3 regions of the uncultured Sphaerotilus sp. genome follow, and region 1 is predicted to be linked to each of the others. Evidence: predicted binding sites of a transcription regulator. Region 1 holds the regulator's gene; each other region holds the start of a gene.
What was found. The regulator FNR, encoded in region 1, switches genes on or off when oxygen is low (the NO sensors DNR and NnrR bind a similar motif). The targets are predictions, from matches to a motif close to TTGATNNNNATCAA.
Positions count from the first base shown of each region.

Region 2: a site for FNR is predicted at 6,016-6,029, ahead of clpB (ATP-dependent chaperone ClpB). Genes of this name have one in related genera too.
Region 3: a site for FNR is predicted at 5,461-5,474, ahead of AABN02_RS08715 (phosphate transport regulator). Genes of this name have one in related genera too.

Region 1 covers NZ_CAWURG010000005.1:21,373-30,754, reverse strand. The annotation lists gene icd (NADP-dependent isocitrate dehydrogenase) at 1-858, opposite strand, end outside; gene AABN02_RS02045 (sulfite exporter TauE/SafE family protein) at 921-1,643, opposite strand; gene hemN (oxygen-independent coproporphyrinogen III oxidase) at 1,663-3,126, opposite strand; gene fnr (fumarate/nitrate reduction transcriptional regulator Fnr) at 3,233-3,970, shown strand; gene AABN02_RS02030 (hypothetical protein) at 4,011-4,349, opposite strand; gene AABN02_RS02025 (hypothetical protein) at 4,346-4,585, opposite strand; gene ccoG (cytochrome c oxidase accessory protein CcoG) at 4,619-6,055, opposite strand; gene ccoP (cytochrome-c oxidase, cbb3-type subunit III) at 6,099-7,028, opposite strand; gene AABN02_RS02010 (cbb3-type cytochrome c oxidase subunit 3) at 7,021-7,203, opposite strand; gene ccoO (cytochrome-c oxidase, cbb3-type subunit II) at 7,216-7,848, opposite strand; gene ccoN (cytochrome-c oxidase, cbb3-type subunit I) at 7,865-9,304, opposite strand; gene ccoS (cbb3-type cytochrome oxidase assembly protein CcoS) at 9,316-9,382, opposite strand, start outside.
Region 2 covers NZ_CAWURG010000038.1:41,251-50,632, forward strand. The annotation lists gene AABN02_RS14150 (tRNA threonylcarbamoyladenosine dehydratase) at 1-767, shown strand, start outside; tRNA gene AABN02_RS14155 (tRNA-Lys) at 860-935, shown strand; tRNA gene AABN02_RS14160 (tRNA-Lys) at 991-1,066, shown strand; tRNA gene AABN02_RS14165 (tRNA-Lys) at 1,101-1,176, shown strand; gene AABN02_RS14170 (hypothetical protein) at 1,318-1,461, shown strand; gene AABN02_RS14175 (hypothetical protein) at 1,469-2,365, opposite strand; gene AABN02_RS14180 (response regulator) at 2,456-5,257, opposite strand; gene AABN02_RS14185 (YfiR family protein) at 5,254-5,880, opposite strand; gene clpB (ATP-dependent chaperone ClpB) at 6,102-8,705, shown strand; gene AABN02_RS14195 (hypothetical protein) at 8,731-9,382, opposite strand, start outside.
Region 3 covers NZ_CAWURG010000021.1:5,349-14,730, forward strand. The annotation lists gene recQ (DNA helicase RecQ) at 1-1,307, shown strand, start outside; gene AABN02_RS08695 (ATP-grasp domain-containing protein) at 1,419-2,723, shown strand; gene AABN02_RS08700 (hypothetical protein) at 2,733-3,059, opposite strand; gene AABN02_RS08705 (Ig-like domain-containing protein) at 3,111-3,521, opposite strand; gene AABN02_RS08710 (alpha/beta fold hydrolase) at 3,581-5,380, opposite strand; gene AABN02_RS08715 (phosphate transport regulator) at 5,588-7,651, shown strand; gene AABN02_RS08720 (PEP/pyruvate-binding domain-containing protein) at 7,665-9,344, shown strand; gene AABN02_RS08725 (acetate/propionate family kinase) at 9,311-9,382, opposite strand, start outside.

The DNA.
Region 1 (9,382 bases):
GAAGGCATCGGCGATCGAGTCCTTGACGGTGATGTCCTTGCCCGTCTTCGGATTCCTGAACTTGCACCACGGGCCGCCATCGATCGGCTCGGCGCCGAACTCCTTCTGCGCCAGCGCGTAGGCCCAGTCCCGGAAGCCCCCTTCGGTGTACTTCATGATGTTGCCCTTGTGCACGATGGTGACGCTGGGCTTGTCGTTGTCGACGGCGTACTGCAGCGCCTTGCGCATCAGGCGCTCGGTGCCTTCCCGCGAGACCGGCTTGATGCCGATGCCCGAGGTGTTCGGGAAACGGATCTTGGTGACGCCCATCTCGTCCTGCAGGAACTTGATCAGCTTCTTCGCCTTGTCCGACTCGGCCGCGTACTCGATGCCGGCGTAGATGTCTTCCGAGTTCTCGCGGAAGATGACCATGTCGATCTTGTGCGGCTCCTTCACCGGCGAGGGCACGCCCTTGAAGTACTGCACCGGGCGCAGGCAGACGTAGAGGTCGAGTTCCTGGCGCAGCGCGACGTTCAGCGAACGGATGCCGCCGCCGACTGGCGTGGTCAGCGGGCCCTTGATCGAGACCACGTACTCGCGCAGCACTTCCAGCGTCTCGGCCGGCAGCCACACGTCCGGACCGTAGACGCGGGTGGCTTTCTCACCGGCGTAGATTTCCATCCAGTGGATCTTGCGCTCGCCGCCATAGGCCTTGGCGACCGCGGCATCCACCACCTTGATCATCACCGGGGTGATGTCGAAGCCGGTGCCGTCGCCTTCGATGAACGGGATGATCGGCTGGTTCGGGACGTTCAGCGAGAAGTCCGCGTTGACGGTGATCTTCTGTCCGTCGGCAGGCACCGTGATGTGCTCGTACATGGTTCTGTCTCCGTGATGCGGTGGGTGAACTTGTTCTGTTCGGGGTCGAAAATGATTCTATGTCAGGCACACCAGGCGGCCAGGGTATCGGTCCAGAGCGCATGCCCGAACGACCAGCCCACCAGCACCACGATGGTCGCGCCCGCCATGCGCAGCGACAGCGACGCCGGCGACACCCCGCCACGGCCCCCCGCGGAACGCAGCGCAGCCGGCACCCAGCGCAGCCAGAGCGCCGGACCCACGACCAGACCCAGCGCACTCGTGGTCGCAAAGACGGCCATCACGGTGGCGCCCTCGAGCGGCGTGGACGCCACCGACGCCATCAGCAGCGCCGCGTGCAGCAGGCCGCAAGGCAAGGCGGGCCAGAGCAGGCCCCAGGCGGCGGCCTGCACTTCGCCCGGCATCCGGATGCGGGCTGTGCCATCGGGCAATGCGGGACGGCCACGCTGCTCCAGCCAGGCGGCCAGACTCTCGGGCAGCGCGCCTTTCAGCAGCATCCACAGCCCCAGCAGCAGCAGGAAGACCTGGAGCCCGGTCCAGACCGGCCGCAACCAGCCCGCCGACGTGCCCAACCAGCGCAAGCCGCCCACGAACGCAGCGGCCAGCGCCCCTGCCACGGCATACGCCACCAGCCGCCCCACCAGCATGCCGGCCACGGCGCGCGCCGGCCGATCCGGCTTGCAGCGCCGCGCCACGGCCGCACAGCCCGCACCGCACATCGCCGCGCAATGCGGTGTGCCGGCCAAGCCCATCAATGCCGCGGTCAGCAGCAACGCACCTGTCATCCGATTGCCTCGATCCGCCTCAGATCACCTTGGAAAACCGCTCCCGGCTGCGGTCGGCCCGCAGGTGCCGGTCGAACACCATCGCCACCGAGCGCACGAAGTACCAACCCAGCGGCGTGACCTCCAGCCCGTCCTCGTGGAGCGTGACGAGGCCGTCGCGCGCCAGGTCCTGCAGCGATTCCAGTTCCGGCGCGAAGTACTGCCGCACGTCGATCAGGTGCGCCAGCGCCACCGATTCGTAGCTCAGCCGCCCGTGGCACATGATGGACATGATCACCGCCCGCCGCACCAGATCATCGCGCGTCAGCGCCAGCCCGCGCACCACCGGCAGCGCATCGCCCTTGAGCAGGTCGTAGTACTCATCCAGCGTCTTGGCGTTCTGGCTGTAGGTGGCCCCCACCCGCGAGATGGCCGACACCCCCAGGCCGATCAGGTCACAGTCCGGCTGGGTGCTGTAGCCCTGGAAATTGCGGTGCAGCCGCCCCTGGCGCTTGGCCTGCGCGAGCGCGTCCTCGGGCAGCGCGAAGTGGTCCATGCCGATGTACTGGTAGCCATGGCTGACAAAACCGGCCAGCGCCTGCGCCAGCATCCCGACCCGGTCCGCCCCGCTGGGCAGCTCGGCGTTCACGATGCGCCGCTGCGGCTTGAAGCGCGTCGGCAGGTGGGCGTAGCCGTACATCGCGATGCGGTCCGGCCGCAGCAGCGCGACCTGGCGCACCGTGCGCTCGAAACTCTCGGGCGTCTGGCGCGGCAGGCCGTAGATCAGGTCGACGTTGATCGACTCGAAGCCCAGCTCCCGCGCGTCGCGCATCAGCGCCTCGACCTGCGCATGCGGCTGCACCCGGTGGACAGCCTGCTGCACCGCCGGGTCGAAGTCCTGCACGCCGAAGGAGACACGGTTGAAGCCGAGGTCTTTCAGCAGTGCCAGCCGGTCACGGGTGACGGTGCGCGGATCGATCTCGATGGAGTGCTCGCCCTGGGGCAGCAGCCGCACGCGGGAGGCAATCATGCCCACCACATGGCGGAGTTCGTCGTCATCCAGATAGGTCGGCGTGCCGCCGCCAAAGTGCAGCTGGGACACCTGCGGCGCTTCGCCGAGCGCCTGGCAGACCAGGTCCAGCTCGTGTTCCAGCGCCTTCAGGTAGGCGGCCACGCGGCTGTGGTCGCGCGTGACGATCTTGTTGCAGGCGCAGTAGTAGCAGACCGACTCGCAGAAAGGCACGTGCACATAGATCGACATCGGTGCGCCCGCACCGCCCACACCGCCCAGATCCCCCCGCTGCGCCAGCGCCTGCGCGCAATGTCCGGCGGTGAACGCCTCGACGAAGCGGTCCGCGGTGGGATAGGAGGTGTAGCGCGGCCCCGGCACATCCATGCGCGCCAGCAGGGCGTCGGTCAGTTCCGGCGCAGCCGCTGCCAGGCCCGGCACACCAGATTCGGCCGATGTGTCAGTGCGGCCACGGGAAAGTGTCGTATGTTCCATCCCACGCACTGTGCCGCCACGGCGCCCGCCAGCCTTGACGCAGCTCAAGTGTGCTGCACGGCGGATGCACAAGAATCAACCAAGCTTGATCAACCGGGTTTGCAACATGCACGAAACGTCTACCACTCCCCGCCTGGACGCCCTCAAGGTCGCCTGCTCGGCCTGCAACCTGCGCGAGTTGTGCCTGCCCGTGGGGCTGTCGGACGAGGAGCTGACCTCGCTGGACAACATGATCGGCACCCGCCGGGCCGTGCGCCGCGGTGAAAGCCTGTTCCACGCCGGCGAGACCTTCGCTGCGCTGTACGCGGTCCGCACCGGCTTCTTCAAGACCATCGTGTCCGCCTCGGACGGCCGCGAACAGGTCACGGGCTTCCAGATGGCCGGCGAGCTGCTCGGCCTGGACGGCATCAGCACCGACCGCCACTCCTGCGACGCCATCGCGCTGGAAGACTCGCAGGTCTGCATGATTCCCTATGGCCAGCTGGAGACGCTCTCGCGCGAATTCACGCTGCTGCAGCACCAGTTCCACAAGATCATGAGCCGCGAGATCGTGCGCGACCACGGCGTGATGCTGCTGCTCGGGAGCATGCGGGCGGAGGAGCGTCTGGCGGCCTTCCTGCTGAACCTGACCCAGCGGCTGCAAGCGCGGGGCTTTTCCGCCTCTGCACTGGTGCTGCGCATGACCCGCGAGGAAATCGGCAGCTACCTGGGCCTGAAGCTTGAAACGGTCAGCCGCACCTTCTCGAAGTTCCAGGACGACGGTCTGCTGGAAGTCAAGCAGCGCGACATCCGCATCCTCGACCAGGCAGCCCTGCAACAGGTCGTCAACGCGGCCAACTGCTGAGCGCTGAACAGCCCGTCCCGGACCGCCGCCCGGCGCTCCTTCAGGAACGGGCGCCGCCTGTTCGGTCCGGCTCGGCCAGCATCATCTGCGTGAGGGCACTGCCCAGCGCGACCGCCACCCAGAAGGCAAAGAAGCCCAAGGTGTAGACCAGCATGCGGTTGGCCTCCAGCACCGGTCCGTCCGGCCAGTGCAGCGCGCCAGGGTCGACCAGCGAAAACACCAGCACTTCAAGCACGCCCGCCATCAGGAACGCGGGCCACACCACTGCTGCAAGACGGCGCATCGGCCCCGACATCGGCGGCACCACATCCGCTGGCTCACCCGCCTCGAACCGCTCGACCTCGTCGTCTGCGATCGGTAGCGGCTTGGCGGGATTCACTTGACGCCCCCGGTGGCGGCATGGTTGCGACCTTGCATGGCCGGCAGGTGCGCGGCGCCGGACCGGGCCGAGGACGCCGTGTCCAGCACCGGATCGGGATTCTGGATCGCCAGCGCGAGGGTGATGAAGCTGGCCACGACGACGATCAGCGGACCGCCAATCACCAGCCACACCATCTTGTATTTCCACCAGGGCATCGTGTCCTTGCCGAAGGGGGTCGTGTCGCTTGTCGTCATGCAGGAACTCCTGGATCAATTCAGTCGGATGGGTCAGCGGGGCACGATGAAGGTCGATTTTTCCCGGACGACCGCCGGTGCAGCCTGGTCGTCCAGCCGCTCGACATCGAAGTGGATCTCGTGCGAGCCCGGGCCGGCCTGGGCCGCGGCCTCGAAACTGGCCTGCACCGACACCGTCACCCACTGGGCCTCTGCCGGCCCAACCTCGATCTTGGCATTCTGGTCCACCTTCAGGCCCGGCAGACCGCTGGCGGTGATGCGGAAGCGCTGCGTCTGCTCGGTGGCGTTCATGATCTGCAGACGGTAGACATTCTCGATGTTGCCCTCGTCGACGATGCGGGCCAGCGATGCCCGGTCGCGCACCACATCGACCCGGAACGGATCCCGCAGCCACAGGCTGGCGCCCACGGCACCGACGATCAGCACCAGGATCGCCGTGTAGATCAGCACCCTGGGTCGGAAGGCGCGGCGCCACATCTGGGCCCGCGTGAGGTGCTGCTGCAGGCTGTGCTGCGTGGCGTAGCGGATCAGGCCGGGCGCGTAGCCCATCTTGTCCATGATGTTGTCGCAGGCGTCGATACAGGCCGAGCAGCCGATGCACTCGTACTGCAGGCCGTCGCGGATGTCGATGCCGGTCGGGCAGACCTGCACGCACACGCCGCAGTCCACACAGTCGCCCAGGCCCTTGGACTTGGGATCGACCTTCTTGCCACGCGCGCCACGCGGGTCACCGCGTTCGGCGTCGTAGCTGATGATGAGCGTGTCCTTGTCGAACATGGCGCTCTGGAAGCGCGCGTAGGGGCACATGTACTTGCACACCTGCTCGCGCATGAAACCGGCATTGCCGTAAGTGGCGAACGCATAGAACAGCACCCAGAACCACTCCCACGGACCCAGGCCCAGCGAGAGCACCGAGGCGCCGAGCGAGCGGATCGGGGTGAAGTAGCCGACGAAGGTGAAGCCGGTCCACAGTGCGAACAGGATCCATACCAGCTGCTTGCCACCCTTGCGCAGGATCTTGTCGCCGTTCCAGGGCGCAGCGTCCAGTCGCATGCGCTGGGCGCGGTCGCCCTCGAAACGGTGTTCAAACCACAGGAAGATCTCGGTGTAGACCGTCTGCGGACAGGCATAGCCGCACCACAGCCGCCCTGCCACCGCCGTGAACAGGAACAGCGCGTACGCCGAGATGATCAGCAGACCCGTCAGGTAAATGAAGTCCTGTGGGTAGAGCACCAGCCCGCCGATGTAGAACCGACGGGTGAGCAAGTCGAACAGCACCGCCTGGCGGTCGTTCCACTGCAGCCACGGCGTGGCGTAGAACACGATCTGGGTGATCCAGACCAGCGCCCAGCGCCAGTTGGAGAAGAAGCCCTGCACCGCACGCGGGTAGATCTTCTTGGTCTTCTGGTACAGGGAGACCGTTTTCGCGGCCTCCTGTGCAGTCGTCGGGGTGTCGGTGCGGCTTTCCATGGCCAATTTTCGGACGGATGCCGACGCTAGACCTTGATCCTGGTCACTGCGGAGCGACCAGCGCCGTCTGCTTGTCGCCCTTGTTGGACAGGCTCCAGACATAGGCGGCCAGCACCTTGGTCTGCTCAGGCGACAGGCGCGTGGCGTGCTGCGGCATCACATTGGTCTTGCCACCGTTGATGATCGAGATCACCGCCGCTTCGCCCCAGCCATGCAGCCAGATCTTGTCGGTCAGGTTGGGCGCACCCATGGCCTGCAGACCCTTGCCATCAGCACCGTGGCACGCGGCACACGCACCGAACTTGCTCTTGCCGAGTTGCGCGGCAATCGCGTTGTGGGCACTGCCCGACAGGCTCAGCACGTAGTTGGCGACGTTCTTGACGTCCTCCGGTGTGCCGACCGCGGCGGCCATCGGCGGCATCATGCCCTGGCGGCCTTCGGCGATGGTCTTGGCGATGTAGTCCACGCCTGTGCCGCCGAGCCAATCCTTGTCCGTCAGGTTGGGGAAGCTCTTGCTGCCCCGCGCGTCCGAGCCGTGGCAACCGGCGCAGTTGTTGACGAACAGCCGCTCGCCGATGCCCATGGCCTGCTTGTCGGCCGCCAGCGCTTCCGGCGTCATGGCCATGAAACGCTCGTACAGCGGCGCCATGGCCTGACGCGCCTTGGCATGCTCGGCCTCCAGTTGGCCGGCCGAAGACCAGTTCAGCGTGCCCTTCGCGGTGCCCAGACCCGGGTAGAGCGCCAGGTAGATGGCCGCGAAGACGATGGTCAGGATGAACAGACCCATCCACCAGCGCGGCAGCGGGTTGTTCATCTCGCGCAGGTCGACGTCCCAGGTGTGGCCGGTCGAATTGTCGTCGGCCATCACGGTGCGCTTGCTGGCCACCGCGAGGATGAAGACGCAGAAGGCGAGCCCGCCCACGGTGATCGCGATCACGTACCACGACCAGAAGCTCGAAGTGAAGTCACTCATGGGTGCCTCCGTTGGATGCGTTGGATGTCTTGTTGTCGTCGTCCAGGAACGGAAGCGCGGCGGCCTCGTCGAACGCGGAACGGTTGCGGCTGGAATAGGCCCAGGCAGCAATGCCCAGGAACAGCAGGAAGAAGCCCACAGTCACGAAACTGCGCAGGTCATTGACGATGTCCATGGCCTGCCCCGCTCACTTGGCCACGGCCTTGCCTGCGGTGCCGAGCACCTGCAGGTAGGCGATGACGGCGTCCATCTCGGTCTTGCCCTTGACCTCGTCGGCGGCCTTGGCGATCTCGTCATCGCTGTAGGGCACGCCAACCTTGCGCAGCGCGGCCATGTTGGCGCCGATGCCAGCATTGGCCGTGGCGGTTTCCAGCCAAGGATAGGCGGGCATGTTGGACTCGGGCACCAGGTCACGCGGGTTGGTCAGGTGCACGCGGTGCCACTGGTCGCTGTACTTGCCGCCGACGCGGTGCAGGTCAGGGCCGGTGCGCTTCGAGCCCCACTGGAAGGGGTGGTCGTAGACGAACTCGCCGGCCTTGGAGGTGTCGCCGTAGCGCAGCGTCTCGGCGCGGAAGGGGCGGATCATCTGCGAGTGGCAGTTGTAGCAGCCCTCGCGCAGATAGATGTCCCGTCCGGCGAGCTGCAGCGCGGTGTAGGGCTTGAGGCCCTCGACCGGCTGGGTCGTGGAGGTCTGGAAGAACAGGGGGACGATCTCGACCAGGCCACCGAAGAGGATGGTGACCAGGGTCAGGACGATCATCAGGAAGTTGCTGGTCTCGATCTTCTCGTGACCAGACACGGGGCGGTTAGCGTTTGCCATGGTGTGTGGTTCCGGTTCAGGCGTGGGCGACGACAGCCGGGATGGCAACGGGTTCCATCTTGCCGACCTGGATGGTCTTCACCACGTTCCAGGCCATGATGAACATGCCCGACAGGTACATCACGCCGCCGCCGAGGCGGATGACGTAGAACGGATAGGTGGCCTTGACGCTCTCGACGAAGCTGTAGACCAGCGTGCCGTCCGGGTTCGTGGCGCGCCACATCAGGCCCTGCATCACGCCGGCAATCCACATCGCGGCGATGTACAGCACGATGCCGATGGTGGCGATCCAGAAGTGCAGCTCCATCGCGCGGATGCTGTACATCTGCTTGCGGCCGAACATGCGCGGGATCAGGTGGTACAGCGAGCCGATCGACACCAGACCGACCCAGCCGAGGGCGCCGGAGTGCACGTGGCCGACGGTCCAGTCGGTGTAGTGCGACAGCGCGTTCACGGTCTTGATGGACATCATCGGACCTTCGAAGGTCGACATGCCATAGAACGACAGCGAAACGATCAGGAACTTCAGGATCGGGTCGTCACGCAGTTTGTGCCACGCGCCCGACAGGGTCATGATGCCGTTGATCATGCCGCCCCAGCTCGGTGCGAGCAGGACCAGCGAGAAGATCATGCCGACCGACTGCGTCCAGTCCGGCAGCGCGGTGTAGTGCAGGTGGTGCGGACCCGCCCACATGTACGTGAAGATCAGCGCCCAGAAGTGGACGATCGACAGACGGTACGAGTAGACCGGGCGGCCAGCCTGCTTCGGGATGTAGTAATACATCATCCCCAGGAAGCCTGCGGTCAGGAAGAAGCCCACCGCGTTGTGGCCGTACCACCACTGCACCATCGCGTCCTGCACGCCAGCGTAGGCCGAGTAGGACTTGGTCAGGCTCACCGGGATGGCGGCCGAGTTGACGATGTGCAGCAGCGCCACGGCGATGATGAAGGCGCCGAAGAACCAGTTGCCCACATAGATGTGGCTGACCTTGCGGATGCCGACGGTGCCGAAGAACACCACCGCGTAGCTGACCCACACGACCGCGATCAGCAGGTCGATCGGCCACTCCAGCTCGGCGTATTCCTTGCCTTGCGTGAAGCCCAGCGGCAGCGAGACCGCGGCGGCCAGGATGACCAGCTGCCAGCCCCAGAACGTGAACTGGGCCAGCGCCGGTGCGAACAGGCGGGTCTGGCAGGTGCGCTGCACCACGTGGTAGCTGGTCGCAAACAGCGCGCAGCCACCGAACGCGAAGATCACCGCATTGGTGTGCAGCGGTCGCAGGCGGCCGTAGCTGAGCCACGCGATGCCGTCCGTCAGTTCAGGGAATGCCAGCTGGGCCGCGATCACGACCCCGACCAGCATCCCCACAATGCCCCAGACCACCGCGGCGAGGGCAAATAGCCTCACGACCGAATCGGTGTAGACGGGGCCAGCCGTCTGTGTGTTGATTGCCATTGGTTGTTCTCCTAGGAAACTCTCTCGATCCTCGGGCTGGATTCTTCGGTAGCCGGGATCTGACTGGATTGATCGGCA
Region 2 (9,382 bases), on a different contig from region 1:
TCGAGTTGGAACTGCCGGCGCTGGACGCCGATCTGGAACGCCGCTTCGGTGGCCTGCGTCGCCTCTGGGGTGACGAGGGCTACCGCCGGGTGCGCGCGGCGCGGGTGGCGGTGGTGGGCGTGGGGGGCGTGGGCTCCTGGGCGGTGGAGGCGCTGGCGCGTTGCGGGGTGGCGGCGCTGGTGCTGATTGACCTGGACCAGGTGGCCGAGTCCAACATCAACCGCCAGGTCCAGGCGGTGGGGGCTACCGTGGGGGCCGCCAAGGTGCTGGCGCTGCGCGAGCGGGTGGCGGACATCCATCCCGGCTGCGCTGTGCATGCCGTGGAAGAGTTCGTCGAGCCTGCCAACTGGCCGGCGCTGCTGCCGATCGAGGTGGACGTCGTGATCGATGCCTGCGACCAGAATGCTGCCAAGTTCGCGATGGCGCGCTGGTCGATTGCCACGGGGCGGGCACTGGTCATGGCCGGGGCAGCAGGGGGCAAGTCGAAGCCGGAACGCATCGAGGCGGCGGATCTCGCCGAGGTCACCCATGATCCCTTGCTGGCACGCCTGCGCCAGCAACTGCGCAAGGACGGTGCTCCGCGCACGGGGCGCATTGGCGTGCGCTGCGTATTTTCGCGGGAGGAGGTTCGTCTGCCGCCGCAGGAGGATGCCTGTGCCGTCGACGGCAGCCTGAATTGCCACGGGTATGGTTCCAGCGTGATGGTCACGGCCAGTTTCGGCATGGCCGCTGCTGCACAGGCGATGGAACTCGTCCGGGGGTCTTGACGAGACTGGTGGGTGTTGGTTTAGAATCTATGGCTCGGCTCCAAGCAATGCAGAATCGGTAACGACGACGCGGAGCAAAGAGACGGGGCGGCGGGTCGTTAGCTCAGTTGGTAGAGCAGCGGACTTTTAATCCGTAGGTCGCAGGTTCGAGTCCCGCACGACCCACCAAGCGCCAAAAACGTGTTATAGTATCGGTCTTGACGAAATTTTCGTCGAGCAAGTGGGGTTCTTAGCTCAGTTGGTAGAGCAGCGGACTCTTAATCCGTAGGTCGAGTGTTCGAGTCACTCAGGACCCACCACCAGATACTGTCACACCACCGCATTCAAGATTGCGGGCTCTTAGCTCAGTTGGTAGAGCAGCGGACTCTTAATCCGTAGGTCGAGTGTTCGAGTCACTCAGGGCCCACCAGAATCTCTGGTTCGAAAAGGGACCTAGCGCAAGCTAGGTCCCTTTTTCATTGGCGCAATCCCGGGTGTGCTGGCTCAGGGCCGCTTCATCGTGAAGGTGTCAAATTGTTACAAAATCAAACGACACCCAAGGAGGCACGAGATGACGACCACCGTACGGAAGACCGCGCGGGTGATGCTGCACAGCCTCGTGCTGCGCGCCGCGGTGCACGGCCTGTTGCGCTGGCGGCACGCCTTGCCGTTGCTGGAGGCCACCTGCGCCGACGTCCGCGCGGAATCCCGTTGATATCCGCTCAGCGCGGCTCACTGGCGTGCTGGCGCTGCAGTTCGAGATGTTTCATGGCGAGATACTCGCTGCGCTCCAGTTCATGGAGTTGCAGGGCGTGTCGCTCGGTGGCGGCAAACCAGTCGCGCAGGCGCTTTTCTTCCTGTTCGGCGGGCGGCAGTGACAGGGTCCCGAGGTAACTCTCGATCGCGAGGTAGTAGCGCATGGTGTTGCGCTCGACCACGCCGCGCACGCCACGGATGTAGACCGGCCGGCCATCGCTGCCCTTGCCGGTCACGCTGAAACCGACCTTGTCGCGGCCCATGGACGCCAGGTAAACCTCCATCGCCATGAGTGCCGCCGTTCCGTACGAGTAGGCGTAGGACAGGTGGAGGAAGGTGCTCTTGGTGTCCAGCGGCACGGCTTCCAGCGCGAGCCGGTAGTCGCTGGTGCCCAGCGGACCGGTGTCGGCCGCCATCTGCACGCGCAGGTAGTCGTTGCTGGTGGCCGGGGCGCGGTAGGCGAACCGGACCAGATAGGCCTCGCTCAGGGGCTGGTCGAACTTGCGGCCCACGGACAGGCTCACGGTCTGCCCTGGAGGCTCGCCGGCGGTCCGGCATTGCTTGACATTGAGGTGGAGGATCAGCAGATCGCACCAGTGACCAGCGGCTTGCAGTGCCGGGGAGACCACGCCGAACGGCTGTTCGATGACCGCATAGACCTCGCCTTTCAGGTCGCCCGAGGACAGGCTGGACTCCAGCACCAGCGGCCGCTGGAAGGGGCTGGACGCCAGCCGTGCGCGCAGGCTGGTGTGCGCGCTGCGCAGCGCGGCAGCGTCTTGCGCCCGGGCGGCGCCCAGGCCGACCATGCTGAAGGCCAGCGCAGCCAAGGTGGCTCTGATGAACGGGTTTGCCACGGGCGACACCACAACTCCTTCGCGTGCCGGACCGGGACAAGTCGCCGGGCAACCGGTCGCTGAGAGCCTGATTGTGGGGGCAACCCTGCGCTGGTGGGGTCAGACCGCGGACTTCGCCTGCCGCGGGATGCCCGTGTTCCGTTCGAGCGCGTCGGTGGCCAGCTCGAATTCCTCCATCAGGCGCTGGAGTGTCGGGGTGTCACACAGCTGCCCGTTGATCCGGGATGCGTTCTCGATGGCCCGGGTCTGCAGGGAAAAGCGCCGGGCGCCCACCGTGGCGCTGCTGGACGCCAGCTTGTGCGCCGAGAAGATCAGGCCCGGCACATCGCCCTGTGCATGCGCTTGCCGCATGGCTTGAAGCAGTTTGCCGCCGTCGTCGTAGAACAGCTGCAACAGGCTCTCCAGCAGGCTGCCGTCCTCGTCCAGCGCGCGGACGTCTTCCAGCGCCCGCTGATCGAAGGTGGGGGCATGGTCCGACGCAGCGGTGATCCCGGTTGCTCCGGGTGGCAACGGCTCCGTTCCCGTGGCCGGAGGCTGGGCGGCGGCAGCCTTGGGCGAGGGCAGCCATTTCTGCAGCATGGCCCGCAAGCTGACGCCCGAGAAGGGCTTGCTCAGGTAGTCGGACATGCCTGCCTCCAGGCAGCGCTCCCGGTCGCCGTGCAGGGCGTTGGCGGTCAGCGCGAGGATGGGGGTTGGCGTGGCATTGCCTTCCCCGGCTTCCCCGGCCCGGATGCGGCGGGTGGCCTCGAAGCCGTCGATCTCCGGCATCTGGCAGTCCATCAGGACCAGGTCGAACGGTTCGGTCTGGGCCCGCACGACGGCCTCGCGCCCGTTGTGGGCCAGCGTCACCGTGCAGCCCATTCCCTGCAGCATCGCCACGGCGACCTGCTGGTTGATGGGGTTGTCTTCCGCCAGCAGCACATGCGCGCCGAGCGGACCGGCCCAGGCCCCGGTGCCGGTCTCGTCGGTATGGCCGGTGCGTGCCGGCCTCTGGCGGAAACGGCCATCGGCACCGAGCGCCGACCGGATGGCCGCCAGCAGATCCGCCTGCCGCACCGGCTTGTCCAGCGTCGCGTGGAAGCCCGCGTCCTTGGCGGACTGCAACTCGTTGGACGAGGTCATCGAGGTCAGCATCACCATCGGCAGCGACTTCAGCTCGGCATCCCCGCGCACCACGCGGGCCAGTTCCAGCCCGCTGAGACCGGGCATCTTCATGTCGATGAGCGCCAGATCGTAGGGGGCCTCGTGCGCCTGGGCGTCCCTCAGGAGCATCAGGGCTTCGAGCGCGTCGCCTGCACTGGCCCGGCGCATGCCCATGGACTCGACCTGGTGCTCCAGCAGAGTGCGGTTCGTCGGGTTGTCCTCGACGATCAGGATCTTGCGGCCCAGCACGTCCGGATGGGGCACGGGTGCCAGCGAGGGGGTGTCCTGCAGCGGCAGTTCGAACCAGAAGGTCGAGCCCAGGCCCTCGCGGCTGGTCACGCCGATGCGGCCGTCCATCAGGTCGGTGAGCTGCCGGGAAATGGCCAGCCCCAGGCCGGTGCCACCGTACTGGCGTGCCATCGAGCCGTCGGCCTGCGTGAAGGACTGGAACAGGCGCTGCTGCTGCGTGGCACCGATGCCGATGCCGGTGTCGCGCACCTCGAAGCGCAGGTGCGGCCGGTCCAGGCCCCTGTACACGCCCAGCACCTCGATGACCACCTCGCCCTCGTGGGTGAACTTGATGGCATTGGCCACCAGATTGGTCAGGACCTGCCGGATGCGGCCCACGTCGCCCTTGAAGGCCAACGGCAGCGACGGCTCCACCCCGCAGGCCAGCTCCAGCCCCTTGCGGTGGGCGCGTCCTGCCAGCAGCGTGGCCACTTCCTCGACCATCGCCCGCAGGTTGAACGGCAGGATCTCCAGCTCCATCCGGCCGGCCTCGATCTTCGAGAAGTCGAGGATGTCGTTGATGATGCCGAGCAGGGATTCGCCGGACTGCTGCGCGGTCTGGGCCAGGCGCTGCTGGGTCGGGTTGACGCCAGTTTCCAGCAGCAGCTCGATCATGCCCAGCACGCCATTCATGGGCGTGCGGATCTCGTGGCTCATGTTGGCCAGGAACTGCGACTTGGCCTGGCTCGCGGCCTCGGCGGCTTCCTTGGCGATGCGCAACTCGGCCGTGCGCGTGTCCACTTCCTGTTCCAGGTGGTCGCGGTGGGCGGACAGTGCCAGCTCGCGCTGCCGGATCTGGTCCAGCATCTCGTTGAAGCCGTCGATCAGGGTGCCGATCTCGTCCTGGCGGCCGCCATCCACGCGCACGGTGTAGTCCTGGTCGCGCGTGATGCGGTGCGTGGCGGCGGCCAGATGCTCGATTGGCTCCACCACGTCCTTGCGGGCCCAGCGGGCCACGACCAGTGACGCGCCGAAGGCCAGCAGCGAGATGCCGGCCGTCTGCGCCAGCTGGTGGGCGATGGCCGCCCACATCTCGCTGAGGTCGGCGTGGAGTTCCACCTGGCCGATCGCTTCCGCGTCCGTCACGATGGGCCGCTGCAGCACCATGGTCCGGTTCAGGCCCAGGGTGTTGATCAGGCCGAAGGTCTGACCGGGCGCGTCTGCGCGGGTGTAGCGGGCCAGCACCCGGCCGTCGCCGGCCACGATCTGCGCGTCGGTGATGTTGGCCTTCACGTGCAGCGCCGAGAGGGTCTCGCTGGCCGTCTTGGTGTCGCCGAAGGCCAGGGCCGCGGCGCTGTTGCTCGCGGTGACGTCGGCCAGGGTGCTCAGTTGCGCGTGGGTGTCGCGCTGGTACTGGTCGATCTGGCTGTACGCCGAGGCGGCGTAGGACAGCAGCAGGGCCGTGCCGGTGCTCGCTGCCATCAGCAGTCCGAGGCGTCGCCCGATCGAGCGGGACTGGCGTGCATTCATGGCGTGCGCCCTCGAACGGAGGTGGCCAGCCGCAGCAGCTGCGAGCTGATTTTCAGCGCGGATGCCTGCGCGGCCTCGTTGTTGATCTCGAACGTGACCCGGCCGCCGGTCGAGCCGAGGCCGATCATCCCGCGGTAACCCAGCTCGCAGCTCAGCACGGACTCCGAGGAAAACGCGGGGCTGCCGCCGGCCGGATCGGCGGGGATGACAGCGGCGATGCGCCAGCGGTCCGGAACCACGGTGAACTCGTCGTGGACGAAGGCGCTGAAAAGCGTCTGGGTCTGTTTGGCAGGGAGGATGGTCGACAGCGACTGGCTGCTGATCGAATCGGCACCGTGCCGGTAGCCCAGGCCCCAGACCAGATCCTGTCGAGAGGTCAGCGCGAAGCGGTTCTGGACATCGATGTCCAGCGTGGTGCGGTCTTCGGCGGTGACCACGAAGGCGGCGGCGGCCGTGTCGGTCAGCCGCTGCGCCTTGCGGGACACGGTGGTGACCTCGACGTTCATGAGGTCCTCGATGGACATCGCGCTCACCTCCAGATCCTGTGCGGCCCAGGCTGGCGTGGTGGCCAGCGCCGAGATGCCGAACAGGACTGCGGTGGAGGAACAGCTTGTTTGGTGCACGGCAAAAACTCCCAGCCGGTCAGATCGACCCAGTGGCCGCGATCTTCCTCAGGGGCGGCCGGGCGCACTCCGCCGATCAGCTTGCGGTTGACCGCCCGTTTCCCGGCCCGAGTCGTCCGCCCGCGGACCATCGATCTGATCTTCATCAAGGGACTCCGTGCTGGCGGACCTTGAAATGTGGGTTCACCGCCCCAGATCCTCTTCAACCGGAGGAACACCCCATGCGACTCGACAAACTCACCACCCTGCTGCAACAGGCGCTCGGCGACGCCCAGAGCCTGGCCCTCGCGGCGGACCACCCCTACATCGAACCCGTCCACCTGCTCAAGGCGCTGCTGCAACAGGAAGACGGCCCCCGCTCGCTGCTGCAGCGTGCAGGCGTGAACCTGAAGGCGCTGGACGACGCAGTCGAATCCAGCCTGACGCGCATCGCCATGGTGGGCGGCGGCGAGTTGCAGCCGAGCCGCGAACTGGTGGCCCTGCTGCAGACGGCCGAGAAGGAATCCACCAAGCGCGGCGACCAGTACATCGCCACCGAAATGGTGCTGCTGGCGCTGGCCGAATCGAAATCCGATTTCGCCCAGGCGGTGCGCAGCGCCGGCCTGACGCGCAAGGCGCTGGAGGCGGCGGTGGACGCCGTGCGGGGCGGCCAGGCGGTCGACTCCGCCGATGCCGAAGGCCAGCGCGAGGCCCTGAAGAAGTACACGCTCGACCTGACCGAACGCGCCCGCCAGGGCAAGCTCGACCCGGTGATCGGCCGCGACGACGAGATCCGCCGCGCCATCCAGGTCCTGCAGCGCCGCACCAAGAACAACCCGGTGCTGATCGGCGAGCCGGGCGTGGGCAAGACCGCCATCGTCGAAGGGCTGGCGCAGCGCATCGTCAATGGCGAGGTGCCCGAGTCGCTCAAGAACAAGCGCGTGCTGGTGCTCGACATGGCCGGGCTGCTGGCCGGGGCCAAGTATCGCGGCGAGTTCGAGGAGCGCCTGAAGTCGGTGCTGAAGGAAGTGGCGCAGGACGAGGGCCGCATCATCCTGTTCATCGACGAACTGCACACGATGGTGGGCGCCGGCAAGGCCGAGGGCGCGATGGACGCCGGCAACATGCTCAAGCCGGCGTTGGCCCGCGGCGAGCTGCACTGCATCGGCGCGACCACGCTGGACGAGTACCGCAAGTACGTCGAGAAGGACGCCGCGCTGGAACGCCGCTTCCAGAAGGTGCTGGTCGCCGAGCCGACCGTGGAGGCCACCATCGCCATCCTGCGCGGGCTGCAGGAGAAGTACGAGGTCCACCACGGCGTGGAGATCACCGACCCGGCCATCGTCGCCGCGGCCGAACTCTCGCACCGCTACATCACCGACCGCTTCCTGCCCGACAAGGCCATTGACCTGATCGACGAGGCGGCGGCCAAGATCAAGATCGAGATCGACTCCAAGCCGGAGGTGATGGACAAGCTCGACCGCCGCATCATCCAGCTCAAGATCGAGCGCGAGGCGGTGCGCAAGGAGAAGGACGAAGCGTCCATCAAGCGCATGGGCCTGATCGAGGAAGAGATCGCCAAGCTCGAGCGCGAGTACGCTGATCTGGAAGAGATCTGGAAAGCGGAGAAGGCTACGGCGCAGGGCTCGGCCCACGTCAAGGAAGAGATCGACCGCATCAAGCACCAGATCGAGGAATGGAAGCGCAAGGGCGACTTCAACCGCGTGGCCGAGTTGCAGTACGGCAAGCTGCCCGAGCTGGAGAAGCGCCTGAACGAAGCGCAGGCCAAGGAAGAATCCAAGACCCGCGCCGGCAAGGATGGCAAGGGCGGCCCGCAGCTGCTGCGCACGATGGTCGGCGCGGAAGAAATCGCCGAGGTCGTCAGCCGCGCCACCGGCATCCCGGTGTCCAAGCTGATGCAGGGCGAGCGCGACAAGCTGCTGCAGATGGAGAACAAGCTGCACCAGCGCGTGGTCGGCCAGGACGAGGCGATCACCGCCGTGTCGAACGCGATCCGCCGTTCACGCGCCGGGCTGTCCGATCCGAACCGGCCGCTGGGCTCGTTCCTGTTCCTCGGCCCCACGGGCGTGGGCAAGACCGAGCTGTGCAAGGCGCTGGCGGGTTTCCTGTTCGACAGCGAAGACCACATGATCCGCATCGACATGAGCGAGTTCATGGAGAAGCACTCGGTGAGCCGGCTGATCGGCGCGCCTCCGGGCTACGTGGGCTATGACGAGGGCGGCACGCTGACGGAAGCCGTGCGGCGCAAGCCCTACAGCGTCGTGCTGCTCGACGAGGTGGAGAAGGCGCACCCGGACGTGTTCAACGTGCTGCTGCAGGTGCTGGACGATGGCCGCCTGACGGACGGGCAGGGCCGCACGATCGACTTCAAGAACACCGTGATCGTGATGACCAGCAACCTCGGCTCGCACCTGATCATGGCCATGGCCGGTCAGCCCACCGAGGACATCCGCGAGGCGGTCTGGGGCGAGGTGAAGGCGCATTTCCGGCCCGAGTTCCTGAACCGGATCGACGAGACCGTCGTGTTCCACGCGCTGGACCAGAAGAACATCGAGTCCATCGCCGCGATCCAGCTCAAGGGGCTGGAGGGGCGTCTGGCGAAGATGGAGATGGTGCTGGAGGTCACGCCCGAGGCGCTGAAGGAAATCGCCAAGGTCGGCTTCGACCCGGTGTTCGGGGCGCGGCCGCTGAAGCGGGCGATCCAGCAGCGCATCGAGAACCCGGTGGCGCGGCTGATCCTGGAAGGGCGCTTCGCACCGCGCGACGTGATCCCGGTCGGGATCAACGCGGCGGGCGAATTCACCTTCGGCCGCACGGTGCACTGAAGCACCGGTGCCGCGGGCCCGGTGTTCAGAGCACCGGCGCCCTCGGCAACGCGGCGTCCATCGCCATCAGGCGCGGGCGCAGCTGGGTCCAGCTGGTCAGCGAAGGGCCGTAGACGATGTGCAGCGCCAGTCCCGGCTGGGACTGCAGCGCCCGCACCCCGAGCGCCTCGTTGCCCCCCATCACCAGCACCTCGTCGGCCTGCCCGACGAGGTGCAGCTGCCGGCGGGTGCTGGTGCCGGCGGCCAGCAGCAGCGAGCCGCGGCGTGCCAGGTCACTGGGCTGGAAGGCCGCGCCGGCGTGGGCGATCACGCGGCTGGTGGCGACATCGAACACGCACGCACTCTGCACACCCGGCAGCGCATGCGCTTCGAGCACGAAGCGCTCGATCGGCTGCGTTCTGGACGCCAGCGTGGCCGGCGTGGTGGCCAGATCGGGCATGGCCTGCATCGTGTCCCGGCCGGCGGCCAGCACGCTGAGCAGCGGCCCGCTCCCGTCCGGATGCAGGGCGGTCTGCACCCGGTTCCACGACTCGCTCAGGAAGGTCCAGGCCTCGGCCGGGCGGCTGACCCGCGGCGCGATCTGGCAGACCACGCCGCTGCCGGGACCCAGTGCGGCGACGAGCCCGGCCAGCGCCGCGTGGCTGGTGGCGGCCAGCGGCATGAACTGCAGGTGGGCG
Region 3 (9,382 bases), on a different contig from region 1:
ACGCCAAGCTCTTCATCAGCAGCTTCGACCGCCCGAACATCCGCTACACCATCGTCGAGCGCGACAACGCCCGCACGCAGCTGCTGCGCTTCCTGCGCGACGAGCACGAGGGCAATGCCGGCGTCGTCTACTGCGGCAGCCGCAAGAAGGTCGAGGAAACCGCCGCGTGGCTGCAGGACGAGGGCATTCCCGCGCTGCCGTACCACGCCGGTCTGGACGCCGGGGTGCGCAAGCGTCATCAGGACCGCTTCCTGCGCGAGGAAGGGCTGGTGATGGTGGCGACCATCGCGTTCGGCATGGGCATCGACAAGCCGGACGTGCGCTTCGTGGCCCACCTCGACCTGCCCAAGAACATCGAAGGCTATTACCAGGAGACGGGCCGCGGCGGGCGGGACGGCGCACCGGCCGATGCCTGGATGACCTACGGCCTGGCCGATGTCGTCAACCAGCGCCGCATGATCGACGAGAGCCCGGCGGCCGATGACTTCAAGCGTGTGCAGCGCGGCAAGCTTGACGCGCTGCTGGCGCTGGCCGAGGCGCACGACTGCCGGCGCGTGCGGCTGCTGGCGTATTTCGGCGAAGACAGCCAGCCCTGCGGCAACTGCGACAACTGCCTGCACCCGCCCGTCACCTGGGACAGCACCGACGCGGCGCGCAAGGCGCTGTCATGCATCTACCGCTTCGCCCAGCATGGCCGCGAGCACCACGGTGCGCGCAGCTTCGGCGTGGCCTACCTGATCGACGTGCTGCGCGGCAAGCGCACCGAGAAGGTCGAGCAGTACGGCCACGCCTCCTTGAGCACCTTCGGCATCGGCGCGGACCTGAGCGAGCAGCAGTGGCGCGCGGTGCTGCGGCAACTGGTGGCGCTCGGGCATGTCGTGACCGAGGGCGAGTACGGCACGCTGGCGCTGACCGACACGGCGCGCACGGTGCTGCGCGGCGACGTGCAGCTGCGCATGCGCACGCCGGCCGAGGCGCCACGCCGCAGCCGCTCGCGCACCCGCGGTGGCCCGGCCGCAGGCACCGACGCCGCGCCGCGCGGACCCAAGGTGGCACCCGCCGATCTGGACGAGCGGCAGATCGCCAGCTTCGAGGCGCTGCGCCAGTGGCGCGCCGACGTGGCGCGCGAGCACAACCTGCCCGCCTACGTCGTCTTCCACGACGCCACGCTGGCCGAGATGGCGCGCCGCCAGCCGGCGTCGCTGGCGGAGCTGGGCGGCATCAGCGGGGTCGGGGCGAAAAAGCTCGAGGCCTATGGACAGGCCCTGCTGCAAGTGCTGCAGCAGCAGCACGCGGGAGAAGCGTGATTTATTGGGGAATCCACACCCCTTGAATACGGGTTCCACGCGGTATCAATTGTTTCAAATGAAGTAGAAAGAAGGCTGTATTTCACGTGACTGCAAGGTCGCTCCGTGCACATGCCCAGCCGTACCAATCCGCCGTTTCTTCCCGCCGTGGTGCTGTCCTGCCTGGGCGCGCCGGAGGCTGATCTGAACCTCGTCCGCTCGCTGGGCGAGCAGGGCGTGCCGGTGATCGTGGTCTCCGAGGAGGTGCAGCCGCCGTCCAGCCGCTCCCGCCACTGTGTCGCCTTCCACCATGTGCCCGGCTTCAGCCGCGAGCCGGCGCGGCTGCTGGCGACGCTGGTCGCGTTGCAGCGCGAACACGGCGCGTTGCTGCCGGTGTTCCCCTCCGCCGATCCCGACCTGACAGCCTTGCTGGCGCTGGAGCAGGAACTGGCAGCGGTGTGCCGCTGCATCACGACGCCGGTCGAGGTCGCGCGGCTGCTGATGGACAAGAGCGCCTTCGGCGAGGCGGCCGAGCAGCTGGGCCTGCCGGTGCCCCGCACCTACAGCCCGCGCACGCTCGTGGAGGTCGAGGCGCTGAGCCGGGTGGTCGACTATCCCCTGATCCTCAAGCCGGCGCACCCGGTCGCCTGGAAGCACCCGGACGTCGAGCCCGCCGTGGCGCGGGCCAAGGCGCTGCTGGTGGACGAGCCGCGGGAGCTGATGCGGCTGTGCTGCATGCTCGCCCCGCACGGGCTGGAGGTGCTGCTGCAGGAATACATCCCCGGCCAGGACGAGGAGCACTACAGCGTGCACGCCTACATCGACCCCGATGGCCGCGCGCGCGCGAGTTACACCGCGCGCAAGTGGCGCACCTACCCGGTCCATGCCGGCAGCGGCTGCCATGTCGAGAGCGTGCACCAGCCGGCGCTGGAGGCCGAGGCGGTCGAGATCCTGCAGATGCTCGACTTCCGTGGCATCGCGAACATGAATTTCAAGCGCCACGCCCGCAGCGGCCGCTTCATGCTCATCGAGATCAACCCGCGCATCAGCCAGACCAGCCTCCTGGCGGCGCGGGCCGGGGTCAACCTGGCGTGGCTGGCCTACTGCGCCGCCTGCGACCGGTCACCGCTGCCGGTGCCTCCGAGGCGCTTCGGCCTGCGTTACCTGAATGCCGGGCTGGACTACCGCGCCTTCCGCACCTACCGCCGCCTGGGGGAGTGGAACTGGGGCGAATACCTGTCGACCGTGCTGCGGCCGGGGCTGGTCTACCAGTACGCCAGCGTCCGCGATCCGCGACCCTTGCTGCATCTGGTGCGGGCCTCGATCACCCGCCGGTTTTCCAGGCCGGCCGCGCCACAGCGCCACACGGCACCGGACAGCCACGCGCACCCGGGCCCGGTCGGCGATCTGCCCGGGATGATGGACCGGCCGGGATAAGCCGAAACGCTACTTGCGGATCTCGGTCACCGCCCCGCTCGCCGCCGCACCGACGGCCTGCGCGCCCTGGCGGGTGGTTTCCCAGGCACCGACCGCAGCGTCCTTCACCGTGCGGCCGATCTCGCGCCCGGTCTGACCTGCCGCCGCACCGACCTCGCGTGCACCGTGGGCCACGGCAGCGCCAGCCTCCTTCGCGTCCTTGGCCACCACCTGGCCGGAGGAGCGCGCCTGCTCGGTCATGCCCGGCCCGGACGGCTGCTGGGCACAGCCCGCGCAGAGCGCAAGCAGCAGCGCCGCGGCCAGGGCGGAGGTGAGGGCGGTGTGTGGTCGCTTCATGGGATTCATGTCCAGGGGAGGAGTCGTTCGATGGGGGTGTGCCACACCGGGTCAGCGCTGCACCAGCACGCTCACCCAGGCGCTGTCGGTGATCTGTCCTGCGTCGTCCACCGCCCGCGCGAGGTAACGCACGACGCCGCTGGGGCTGTCCGGCAGCACGGTGTCCCAGGCGTAGGGCAGGAAGGTGTCCGTGCCCAGCCGCACGACGGCGCCGTTCGGCTCGACCCGGTAGAACTCGACCCGCGCCACGGCGTAGTCGTCGCTCGCCGCGGCCGACAGCCGCACCGGATCACCGGCTCGGGCCGAGGTCACGCTGGTCACCAGCCCCACGCTGGGCGGCAGGTCGTCGTAGCCGCCGCCTTCCCAGCCCAGATAGAGGCCGCCGCCACAGCCGACCAGTGCGGCGGTGCTCAGAAGCAGCGCCAGAGCGGCGCCGCGTAGGGGAGGAAGCAGGGTTGACATGCGCCCGCATGCTACGCCCTGGCCTGCGGGCGGGCAATCAGACCGGCTGAACCCCAGTGTCAGTCCGCGTACCGGGTCTGCACGTACTCACCCGGCGCGGCAGCGACCACTGCGGCCGGTTCGATCGCCCGGGCCGGCACCGTGCCGCGGCTGTGCGTGCCGAGCCAGTCGTTCCACGCCGTCCACCAGGAACCCTCGTGGGGCACCGCGGCGGCCTGCCAGTCCTCCGGGCTTTGCCACGGGTCGGTGGCTGCGGTGACCCGCAGCGCGTAGTGGCGGTGCGGGTGGCCGGGTTCGCTGACGATGCCGGCGTTGTGGCCGCCGCTGGTCAGCACGAAGGTGACTTCGGTGTCGGACAGGCGCAGCAGCTTGTAGACGGACTTCCACGGTGAGACGTGGTCCTTTTCCGTGCCGACGGCGAAGATCGGCACGCGAATGTCGGACAGCGAGACCGGCGCCCCCTCGACGAGGTAGCGCCCCTCGGCCAGCTCGTTGCGCAGGTAGCAGCGGCGCAGGTACTCGCTGTGCATGCGCGCCGGCATCCGGGTCACGTCGGCGTTCCAGGCCATCAGGTCGTTGGACTGGGTGCGCTCGCCGAGCAGGTACTCGTGCATCTTCGTCGACCAGACCAGCTCGCGGGCGTGCAGGAACTGGAACGATCCCGCCATCTGCTTCCCGGTCAGGAAGCCCCGGTCGGCCATCATCGCTTCGAGCAGCTGCACCTGCGACTCGTCGATCAGCGCGCCCATCTCGCCCGGTTCGGTGAAGTCGGTTTCCGAAGCCAGCAGCGTCACGCTGGCCAGCGGCGCCTGCTGCACTGCGCTGGCGACCTGCTGCGGGCGGGCCAGCGCGGCAGCGGCCATCGACAGCAGCGTGCCGCCCAGGCAGTAGCCGCAGGCGTGCACGGGCTGGTCGGGGACCAGTTCGCGGATGCGGGCGAGGCTGTCGAACACGCCCCACTGCAGGTAGTCGTTCAGGCCGATGCCGGCGTCGCCCCGGTCGGGGTTCTTCCAGCTCAGGATGAAGACGGTGTGGCCCTGGCCGACCAGCCAGCGCACCAGGGAGTTCTCCGGGCTCAGGTCGAGGATGTAGTACTTCATGATCCACGACGGCACGATGAAGACCGGCGCGGCCTGCACCACGTCGGTGGCGGGCGCGTACTGGATCAGCTCGACCAGCCGGTTGCGCATCACCACCGCGCCGGGCGTGAGCGCCACCTCGGTGCCGGGGCGGTAGCTGTGTTCGGGCAGCGCCAGGGGCGTCAGGCCGTGCTGCAGGCGCCAGTCGTCGGCGGCGTTCTGCGCGCCCTCGACCAGATTGGCGCCGAGGCGCTCGCGGGTGACCTGCACCACCTCGGGGTTGAAGGGCAGGTTGCTCGGGCTGAGCGTGTCGAGCCACTGCCGCGCCATCGTGCGCACGACCTCGCTGTGGTGGCGCGTCAGGCCGGGCAACTGGGTGGCGTCGTCCCACCAGCGGGCGCTCTGCTGGTAGGCGTGCACCACACCCGGCCACGGCCACTGCTGCCACGCCGGACTGGCGAAGCGGGGGTCTGCGGCCTCGGTGCTGCCCTCGGGCGGGCATCCGCCGCTCGCGCAGTGGCCCAGCCACTCGACCACGCCGGCCTGCGCCTGCGCGGCGAGCCGCAGCGCCTGGCCGGGCTGGCTCATCAGGTGCTGGGCCCAGTCCTGCCAGGCCAGCGACAGCGAGATCGGCGACAGGCCGCTGGTCAGGGCTGCCGAGCGGGCATGGACCAGCTGGTCAAAGGCGGCAGCGGCTTCGGCCGGGGTCGGGCTGGCCGGTGCAGTCGTGTGGAGGCCGGGAAGGGCCGATTCAGGCAAGGAACGGGTGGCTTGCAGCACGGGGCATCCTGTGGCGGCAGTGGGAACAGGGTTGATTGAACCGCTTTGCGGCGCCCGTGGCATGACATCGCGCCACTTGCTTGAGCGAAGTCAACTCCGGGCCTCCCCGCGGACCCGTGCCACGCAACGGTCACAGACGCCGCCCAGACTGGTCGGCACAAGACCGGCAGGGCGCCCAGCTCCGCCGCAACCTGGGGATCTCCTTCCATGGACAAGCAAGCTGCCGTCGCTTCACTCGGCCAGACCTCCCTCCTGCGGCCCGCCTGGGTGCAGGCGGCGCTGGCGGCCAACGACCGGCTCAAGCTGGCGCTGACCCTGCTGCAGGCCGCCGCGGCCCATGCGCAACAGCCGGCCGAGCCGCTGCAGGACCTGCGCGCCGAATGCGCCGCGGCCGGTCTGAAGGGCCGCTGGCTCGACGAACTCCAGGCCGGCGCGACGCTGCAGGGCGAGGACCTCCTGCTGCCCGAGGCCGCACGGCTGGCGGCGTTGCTCCACGAGGAGCTGACCACCATGGCGCGGCCGGTCACGGGGCTGCCGGGTGAGGCGGACGCGGCCACCGATGCCGAGGCCACCGCCTTGCGCCAGCGCCGCGACCACTGGCTGCAGGACCTGGCCCGCTGGAAGGCGGACTGCGCACACGGCAGCGCCGCCCTCGGCCCCGACCACCTGCGCGCGCTGACCCACGGCCACCGCGGCAAGCGTGGCCAGCACGCCGACGACAGCCTGCACCTGCTGGTGATGGACCTGCACAAGGCGCTGAACCGCCTCTCGGCCACGCTCGCCAGCGAGGTGATCGACGGCGCCCACGCCTGGCAGATCGGCCCGCAGGACCGCCCGCGCATCGCCGCCTTCATGCGCGGTCTCGGCCGCACCCGCGCCCTCAAGCTCGACCACCCCGGCCTCGACACCGCCGCGACCCGCGACGGCGCGCACCTGCTGATCCAGAACGACATCGGCACCAACGACGCGCACGTGCTGGTGGTCCAGGTGGTCGATGGCGAGACCGTCGACGGTGCCTCTGCGACCCCCGGCATCCGCCTGACCTACTCCGACCTGCACAAGCCGCGCTTCGCCTTCTTCCAGGCGCGGCTGGCCGAGCTGGGCGCGCAGTGGTCGGCGCCGCAGTCGCAGGTCCGCGCCGATCTCAACGAGGGCGCGGCCTACCAGCTCGGCACGGCCACCTTCACCTGCGCCGACGAGGCCGCGCTCGCGCTGGCGCTGGAGGGCATCGGCGCCCGCATCGTCTTCCTGATCGACTGGAACCGCGCCCGCAAGCGCCTGCAGGCCTTCGTGGCCAAGCCGCTGGCGGTCGAGGTGCTGCGCGAGGCGGTGCAGCGCGAGGTCGGCCACCGCGCCTGGCTGGAGGCGGGCGGCGAGCAGCTCGTCTTCGACGCGATGCAGGACCTCGGCCCCGGCGCCTTCCGCATCGGCGACCGGCTGGACGCCGTGCTCGGCGAGGCGGCGGCGCAGGCTTTCCTGGTGGACGTGCTGGCGCTGGCCTGGCGCGCCCATGCGGCCCACCAGCCCGCCGCGCTGGTGGCCGACGAGACCCGGCTGCTGCTGACCCGCCAGATGCAGCAGCACCGCACCGAGTTCGATCTGCTGACCGAACACGCCGCCTGGGTGCAGGCCCTGGCCGAAGCGGTCCACGAGGCGCTGGCCGATGGCACGGTCGATGGTGGCGACGACCGCACCGAGGCCGCCGCCCGGTTGGGCGCGCGGGCCAAGACCTGGGAACGCCAGGCCGACCACCTCGTCATGCGGGCGCGCACCCAGGCCGAGCGGCAGCCGCGCTGGCGTTCGGTCGTCGCGCTGATGGAGCTGGCCGACGATGTGGCCGACGCGCTGGAGGAAGCCGCCTTCCTCATCACGCTGCTGGCCGAGCAGCGCCGCGGACACAGCCGCAAGCCCCTGCACGGCGAGGTCCGCGCCGCGCTGCAGGCGCTGGCCGAGACGGTGCTTGGCGCCACGCAGGACCATGTGCGGGCGCTCGCCATCCTCTGCGGGCTGGGGCAGGGCAGCGACGCGACCGACCAGGACGCCTTCGTCGCCGCGACCTGGCGCGTGCTGCAGGCCGAGCGGCGCTGCGACGAACTGCTGCGCGAGGCCCGCCGCGCGCTGTGCCGCCATGTGCCGGAGCCGGCCGTGCTGATGCTGGCCAGCGACCTGGCCGCCAGCCTGGAGCTGGCCTCCGACCGGCTGCTGACGCTGGAGTACCGCCTGCGCGATCTGGCCTTCCGCCGGGTCGAGTCCCCCAGCGTGCTGGGCTGAACCGGAGTTCGCCATGCCCACCCCCCTTGTCCCCAACCCTGTCCCCAACCCTGTTCCCACCCCTGCCTCCCCGCTGCCGCCGGAGGTCTATACCTTCGGCACCGCCGATGCCAGCCGCGCCGAAACACTCAGCCCTGCCCAGCTCGGCTTCAAGGCCTGGAACCTGCTGCGCATGGCCGAACTCGGCCTGCCGGTGCCGCCGGGGCTGGTGCTCGGCACCGCGTGGTGCCAGGCCGCGGCCGCCGCGCGCACGCCCGCGGTGTGGCGCGAGGCGCTGACCCGGCTTGAACAGGCCAGCGGGCTGCGCTTCGGCGACGCCCGCCAGCCGTTGCTGGTGTCGGTGCGCTCGGGCGCGCCGGTCTCGATGCCGGGGATGATGCAGACCCTGCTCGACATCGGCCTGTGCGAGACGACCCTGCCCGGCTTCCTGCGCCAGACCGGCCACCCGCGTCTGGTCTGGGACGCCTACCGCCGCCTGGTCGCCACCTACGGGGAAACCGTGGCCGGGCTGGACGGCGAGCTGTTCGAGACCGAGCTGCGCACGCTCGCCGGCCACCGCGACGAGCGCGACCTCGATTTCTCGGAGCTGCGCACCCTGACCCGGCGTTACCTCGCGCTCTACCGCGACCACGCCGGTCAGCCCTTTCCGCAGGACCCGCAGGTCCAGCTCGCCGGGGCGATCGAGGCCGTGTTCGCCTCCTGGCAGTCGCCGCAGGCGCAGGCCTACCGGGCCATGCACGGCATCGATGCCACGGTCGGCACGGCGGTCACCGTGCAGCAGATGGTCTTCGGCAATGCCGGGGGCGTCTCCGGGGCCGGCGTCGGCTTCACCCGCGACCCGACCAGCGGCGAGCCGGTGCCCTGGGTCGATTTCCTGCTCCACGCCCAGGGCGAGGACGTCGTCTCCGGCCGCCGCAGCGCGCACGGCCACCAGGGTCTGGCGGAGCGTGCGCCCGCGGTGTGGCAGCAGTTGCTCGCGGCGACCCGGCGGGTCGAGTCGGCGCTGGGCGACATGCAGGACTTCGAGTTCACGGTCCAGGACGGCCGGCTCTACCTGCTGCAGACCCGCACCGGCAAGCGCAGCGCCCGCGCCGCCGTGCGCATCGCGCTGGATCTGGTGGAGGAGGGCGTGCTCAGCGCGGCACAGGCCGCCGAACGGCTCGGTCCGGTCCAGGCGGCCGCCTGCGGCTGGACCCGGATCGTGGCGGCGACGCCGGGGGCGACCACCGCCGCCGCCGAGCCGCTCGCCCGCGCCGCCAGTGCCCAGGCGGGTGTCGTCAGCGGCGAGATCGCGCTCGACGAGGCCCGCGTGCGCGAGCGCCAGGCCGCGGGCGTGCCAGTGCTGCTGCTGCGCCGCGATGCCGAAACGCGCGACCTGTCTGCGCTGGAGCTGGCCGGCGGACTGCTGACCAGCCGCGGCGCCCGCACCGCGCACGCGGCGGTGGTCGCCCGCCAGCTCGGCAAGGTCTGTCTGGTCGGCTGCGAGGCGCTGCAGATCGACGAGGCCGCCCGCACGGTGCGCCTCGGCGAACGCAGCTTCCGTGAGGGTGAGGTGCTCACGCTCGACGGCAACGAGGGCGCGGTCTACGCCGGCGAGGTGCGCACCGAGACGGTCACCGACGCCAAACTGCTGGCGCGCTGGAAGCGGCTCGGTGCGGCTCAGCCCGCGGCCAGCAGCGCCCAGGCGGCCTGAGCGGCGACCCGGCCCTCGTCGGTCGGCACGACCCAGAC